DNA from 3 places in the Leuconostoc gasicomitatum LMG 18811 genome. Region 3 is predicted to be linked to each of the others. Evidence: riboswitches for the same ligand, from Rfam matches in the RefSeq annotation. Region 3 holds a riboswitch; each other region holds the start of a gene.
The links. Region 3 has a riboswitch for thiamine pyrophosphate ahead of LEGAS_RS05660 (YcjF family protein). Riboswitches for the same ligand answer to the same signal wherever they lie in the genome.
Positions count from the first base shown of each region.

Region 1: linked by a shared signal. The riboswitch ahead of LEGAS_RS02355 (ECF transporter S component) and the one ahead of LEGAS_RS05660 (YcjF family protein) in region 3 are both predicted to bind thiamine pyrophosphate.
Region 2: linked by a shared signal. The riboswitch ahead of thiM (hydroxyethylthiazole kinase) and the one ahead of LEGAS_RS05660 (YcjF family protein) in region 3 are both predicted to bind thiamine pyrophosphate.

Region 1 is NC_014319.1:469,913-472,186, reverse strand. It holds gene LEGAS_RS02360 (dihydrofolate reductase family protein) at 1-375, opposite strand, end outside; TPP riboswitch at 484-573, shown strand; gene LEGAS_RS02355 (ECF transporter S component) at 724-1,305, shown strand; gene LEGAS_RS02350 (ABC transporter ATP-binding protein) at 1,298-2,274, shown strand, end outside.
Region 2 is NC_014319.1:1,591,402-1,593,675, forward strand. It holds gene thiD (bifunctional hydroxymethylpyrimidine kinase/phosphomethylpyrimidine kinase) at 1-250, opposite strand, end outside; gene thiM (hydroxyethylthiazole kinase) at 243-1,019, opposite strand; TPP riboswitch at 1,140-1,228, opposite strand; gene LEGAS_RS07685 (hypothetical protein) at 1,282-1,791, opposite strand; gene LEGAS_RS07690 (hypothetical protein) at 1,788-2,084, opposite strand; gene LEGAS_RS07695 (vWA domain-containing protein) at 2,119-2,274, opposite strand, start outside.
Region 3 is NC_014319.1:1,161,500-1,163,773, reverse strand. It holds gene msrA (peptide-methionine (S)-S-oxide reductase MsrA) at 1-621, shown strand, start outside; TPP riboswitch at 635-725, shown strand; gene LEGAS_RS05660 (YcjF family protein) at 1,046-1,687, shown strand; gene LEGAS_RS05655 (amino acid permease) at 1,997-2,274, opposite strand, start outside.

The DNA.
Region 1 (2,274 bases), 690 kb from region 3:
CATATTGGCTTCAAGTAACGGCTTTAAAATGCTACCACCGCCAACAACCCAGATATCATTACCCGCTTGTTTTTGATAATCTTTAATAATATCGACAACATTCCCTGAAACATAAGTCGTATCTGTTTGACTTAGATGCTTACCACGCGAAAAAACAACTTTTTCTTTACCTGCATAAAACGTTGCTTCACTCATAAGCTTCTGTGCCACTTCAAATGTTTTTCGTCCCATTACAAATGTACTAATCTGTTTTTCAAATGTTTCATAAGTTGATTGACCATTTAAATTAGTATCAAATAACCATTGCAAATCATCATTTTCATCAGACAAAAAGCCATCCAAACTTATGGCACCATAAAACACTACTTGACGCATAAACCACACCTCTCTTTGCTTAAAATCACAGTTATTCATTGTCAATGCTAATTTTAACATAGTTGCATAATCAAAAAAATTATGTTAAGTTTAACTTGTAGTTTAATATTTAACAATCTGGGGTGCCACGTGGCTGAGAAACACCCATTGAACCTGATCTGGTTAATACCAGCGAAGGGAGAATTGCTTTTTTTGACGTTGTACTAGGCAAACTCTTGGCTCATAAATGAACCAAGAGTTTTTTATTAGCTTAGAAAACGTATTACAAAAAAAGATTGCGATTTTAAACCATTTTGTATACCAGACATAAAATAACAACTACAAAAAAATTCTTGGAGGCATACTATTATGCAAACTATTTCAAAGTCAAAGTCAACACGTTGGGCACTTCGTGATGTGTTGTTATTGGCATTCGTCGCTGTTTTTATCGGTTTTATTTTTTGGGTACTCGGCCCAATTTATAATTTATTATCAGCTGCTTTAACACCATTGGGTTTAGCGCCTTTTGCAAATGAACTGCTAATTGGTGGCTGGATGATGGCTGCTCCACTTGCTAGTATTTTGATTCGCCAAGCAGGAGCTGGTGTTTTAGGTGAATTATTTGCTGCTGCTGTTGAAATGCTACTTGGCGGTCAATGGGGAGTCGCAACTTTGTTATCTGGCCTCGTACAAGGTATCGGTAGCGAAGCAGGATTTGCCGTTTTAGGTTACAAAAACTGGGGCTGGCGTGGTATCTTTGCCTCAGCAATCACCGGAACAATTGTGACTTTTATCTGGTCTACCTTCCGTGATGGTTACAGTTCTTACCATATCGGTCTATTAATCGCCTTGTTTATCACACGCTTTATTTCACTTTTGTTCTTTGGTGGTGTCTTAGTTGTTGCCATCCAAAAACTAATAGAAAAGGCTGGTGTTTTGCATCGTGACTGATTTAGTGGTTGACAATGTGAATTTTGCTTATCGCGAAACACCAGTGTTAACCGATATTTCACTCAAATTACGACCGAATAGTTTTAATTTACTCATCGGTCCAAGTGGTAGTGGTAAGTCTACATTGCTTAAATTATTATCCGGCTTATATCCAACATTTAGTGATGGTACATTGACGGGTGAATTAACTCTCGATGGCTATGATATTCATGATATTGTTCCTTATCAACGTGTCACACATATTGGCTACCTATTTCAAAATCCAACACGTCAATTTGTTATGAGAACGCCCTTTGAAGAATTACGATTTAGCCTTGAAAATTTACAAGTTAAGCCTGAAGATATTGAAAAACGTATTACAAATGCCATGGAAAGTGTTGGTATGACAGCATTTATGCACCATGACTTAATGAATTTATCTGGTGGTGAAAAACAAAAAGTTGCACTAGCCACCGTTTTAGCTGCAGATAGTGATTATTTATTGTTAGACGAACCATTTGCTAATGTTGATCCCGTTGCAAGATTACAACTCATCGACGTTATCAAAGCCTATCAAAATGAAGGCAAAACAATTTTAATAACAGATCACGATTGGAGTGGTTATACAGATGCGATTGATGATATTTTTGTCATGACCGCTGGTAAGCTACATAACGCATCATCAGATGAGCAGCAACAAATTTTAGCCAAATTACCAAATCAACCGGCCATTCATACAAGCCTACCTAACGAAAAAGAAGGTATTATTACACTTGAATCGGTGACATTAAAAAATGGCAAACGTACGCTGCTATCAACTACAAATCGTCTATTCCCCAGAGGAAAAAGAATTCTCATTACTGGTCCAAACGGTGTGGGTAAATCAACGCTACTGTCTGCTTTGGTTAAATTATATCCTTATGGCGGTACAATTACCTACCAACAAGAAGATATTGCTAAGCGTAAAATAGCAAAACATGTGCAAGACAT
Region 2 (2,274 bases), 430 kb from region 3:
CTAACATACCCGTTTTGACTGCAGAAATAGACAAATCATCAGCAATTGACTGTATCTGTTGTGTAATGACTGTAGGTGGTATCATTTGAACTTCTTGAACACCACGCGTATTCTGTGCAGTAACGGATACAATGACATTACCGCCATAGACACCTTGTGCCATAAATGTTTTCAAATCAGCCGAAACGCCAGCACCACCGCTAGAATCCGTCCCAGCAATTGTCAAAGCTTGCGGTGTGTCATTAATCATGAATCCCACCACCATTAATAAATGCATCAAGTTCGTTTTCTGATAACAAGTAGAGTTCATCTAATAACTGATTAACAAAATAACCAGGTGTTTTTACTTTTTTACTTGCTTTTACGCCAGCTAATTTCATTGTTGCCATCGCTCTCATTGTATTCTCAATTGAGATACCATCACCATTATAGGTACCAATTAAAGCAGAAAGTGCATCACCTGTCCCAACATTTGTTGCCAAAAGGGGCACATCAACGTCAATCGTTAGCGTTGTGTGGCCATCACTAATAACATCTTGTTTACCACTTAAAGCAATAATTGCACCTGTCTTTTCGGCTGCCAATAATGCAATTTTTCTAACATCCCCATTACCAGTTGCATCAATCCCTTGACTGGAAAAATCAACACCAGCAAACCAAGCAATTTCAGCTGCATTGCCGCGAATAATATCAATTTGTGCATCTGCCATAAGTGCTACCACTGGCAAGCTTCGTGAGGGTATACCCACTGCCACTGGATCCAAAACGACAACTTTACCGGCTTGATTTGCTAATTGCGCTAGCTTAATGGTTTCAAGTAATTCCGAACGCCGCCATGTACCGCTGTTGATAACCACAGCATCACTTGCAGCAACTAAATCTGGAAATTCCTCTAACTCACGTGCCATAATAGGTGATCCACCAATGACATTGACAACATTAGCAACAAATTGTGGTGTCACATAGTTTGCATAATTGAATACGAGCGGCTTTTTATCTTTTATTTCTGATAACTTCATAAATTTTCTCCCTGTCATGTCTGGTTTTACAATATTAAGGCAATAGAAAAACCGTTGCTTGAATTCACAAAAGGAAATCAATCAACGGCTACAAAAATAGGCACAAAATGCTTAAAATTAGTATTCGAAAATGTATCTCCCTTCGCACGCATTACCGTGATCAGGTTCAATGGGTGTTTCTCAGCCAAATGGCACCCCAGACATATCTATTTAGTTTATGAGTTCATTGTAGCTTAGAATAACCAATTATGCAAGATACGAGTTATCCCCACCATGTTTTGTCATCAAAATCACGCATTTGATGTGTCAATGATAACTGTTGCGCAGAGTTAACATGAATATAACTGGTTGTGTAAGGATTTTTCATGAGTTTTTTCATTTGATTAAATTTATCACTATTTAAAAAAGATCCTAACGCCTTGTGATCAGGCCAAAAACTCCACAACATATAGTCTGATTTGCCATTACTGTTTTGTGCAAGAATGGCATTTTCAGGTACAAGTTGTGCGATTAGTTCATCATTTCTATCCTTAGTTTGAAATGCAATTTGATGAATAACATCACCACTTAAATGACCGACTGTCACTATGCTATTAAATAACATCGGCCGTTTAAAATGGTTCACCATGTCAGGCGCACCAATAATTAATACATTCGTCCCTGCTAATTGTGATTCTTTACCCAAATAGAAGAATTTATCTGGATTTAAAGTCTGTAATGCTAACAATTCTGCAGGTGCTTGTTCAGGTGCTAATATTAAATTAATTTTCATAAGAAAGGCTCCTCTAATAATTTCACAACATCCGGTGATAACCGAGATGAATTATTTCTAATAAATTTTTTGACACCGGCAAACGTTACCAAATCAATCGTTGTTGGTACCGCTTTTACTTGATTTAAGTGTCTTGCAAAAGTAATGTCGGATAACGTCATCATGTTGACACCCCAACCTTCAGGTAATAATAATGATTCCCATTCATCCTTAAGCACTGCTTCTGCACGTTTGAAACGCATATCTTTATTAATAAAACTACGTAGATCATTTGGTTGTAATTTATCATTCATAGCAAAATTAATTAACGTACTCCTTTCTAAAGCACTATACAACCACAACCTTACCAAATGGTTGGCTAATACTCAATTTTTTACCTTGTGGTAACAACCAATAAACTTGTTTAAATGCCGTTTGTACCTCATCTTCTTCCCCATCACCATCTGTTAAAATGACCACAATTGTTTGTTTTGGATTAAATTT
Region 3 (2,274 bases):
TTTTATTTAAAAATAAATGGGGAACCACAAACAGATTCAAGAGATAAACTAGCATTGCATACTGCACCAAATCCACCGTATCAAGAGCGGGCAATTTTTGCTGGTGGCTGTTTTTGGTGTATGGTGGAGCCATTTGATACGCGTCCTGGTATAGTTGCTGTTATTTCTGGCTATACAGGTGGTAATTGGAAACAGCCAACATATGATCAAGTTGTTGGGCAATATACTGGGCATGTTGAAGCGGTTGAAATATTGTTTGATACACGCTTGATAACATACCAACAGCTAGTTGACATTTATTGGCAATTGATTGATCCGACTGATGATTTAGGTCAAGTTGATGATCGCGGTGAGAACTATCGACCTGTTATTTTTGTAAATGATGAGAAACAACGGCAAATTGCTGAGCAATCCAAAGAAGCTGTTATTGCGTCACATCGTTACTCCAAACCGATTGTTGTAGGAATAGAAAACGCGACAACATTTTGGCCAGCTGAAAATTTTCACCAAGATTTTTATAAAAAAAATAAAATACGTTATCGCAAAATAAAACAGTCACGACAATTGTATTTTCTCTCACAACGCCTAACTAATAGGATTCATAAGCTATTTAGAAAATAATACGGTTGATGTGATTATGCACTAGGGGCGCCGATATTGGCTGAGAAGAACTCTTTAAATCTGAACCAGATTATACTGGTGCAAGAAAGTGCGATATTAATGATTTTTTAGGTGGTATTTTTCTCTGATTATGAGAAAAATACTTTTTTATTGCCTTAAAAATGACGTGATGAACTAAATAATAATTACTAGGTGTCATAATGATTGCGATGCTGTACTTCTGTCCCTTTGAATCTGATTTGATTAATGCTAGCGTAGTAAAATAAACACAAATATTGTGTATTTAATTAATCAGGTGCAGTAGTCATTCAAAAAAAACAGTTATTTAAAACAAAAATGTTGAGATGATTGTACCAAATGTGGTAAATTTAATGTTGAAATAGGTCATTTTTTGTTATTGATAATTTAAAGAGAGCAGGCATGTATGATTAAAAATCATCAAAAAAATCAAGATGAAGTTAACTCAGATGAAGCAGTCTTTGAATCGTTTTTTTCAGATGTATTGAGGAAAATGCCAGCGACAACTGCAAAAATTATGCAACAGACCTTTAATGAATCTAGGGTTAAAGCTGAAAAAATAGTGTTTAATAGTAGGCATCAAGTTGAACGCCGTTTTTCAGAATTTCTAGATGGTGTAGATAATCAAACCAAAACAAAATGCCATCAAATTATTCATGCAGCAGCGCTAACTGCAGCAATTGTAGGGTGTTCACCAATACCATTTTCGGATGCCTTTTTGCTTGTCCCTATACAGCTCACAATGATGTCGCGATTACACAAATTATTTGGTCAATCTTGGTCGGCAAGTGTTGGGAAGAGCTTATCTAAAGAGCTTGTAGTAGTTGGCTTAGGTAGAGGTGCTGTTGGTAATATCATTAAATTTATTCCTGCTGTTGGGACTGTCACAGGAGCCGCAATTAATGCTTCTGTAGCCGTATCCATCACTGAGGCCTTGGGCTGGACAACTGTTAAAATGTTAAATGATGGCGAAGATTTATTTGAACAAGTGATGTCTTTTAGAGGTCAATTCAATATCTTGTTTAAAGCAATGCACAATTTAAAATAAACTTTTATCTGCTTATAAGAGGATGTGGCATAAATATTAAGTAAGTCATAGCTTATTTAATTGTGGATAAAAAAATTATATGTTGCTAATACACGATTAATAAATAAAAGTTATATGTGTATTTTCTATCTAATTAGGTAAGGAAAAGTAACACTGATATTGATCAACCAATTACCAAATTTGAATCAGTGATTGACTTTTTAGTATATATTGTCTCTTGCATGTGTATTGTAAATTCATCGTATGAAAATACCCGAAATGTTATATAACATTTCGGGTAAACAGTTTGCCATAAGTTAAAGTGCAATATTACACATCAGCTGCTACGTTTGCAAACTTTCGGTGAGCTAAGTATCCAAAAACAAGGCTAAATATAACAGCGCCAATAGCGGATACGCGAGAATCGGATTGGAAGAATAAACTGAGATAAATAGCTAAAAAGAATAGTAATGTCAATGGACTTGTAAATTTGTATCCCGGCATTGTAAAGCCATCTGGTAGATAATCGGAGGATTCGCGAAATTTTCTATGTGCATACATTGTCATAGTGTAAACAATAATATACATGTTTGAAGAAATAGCTGTAA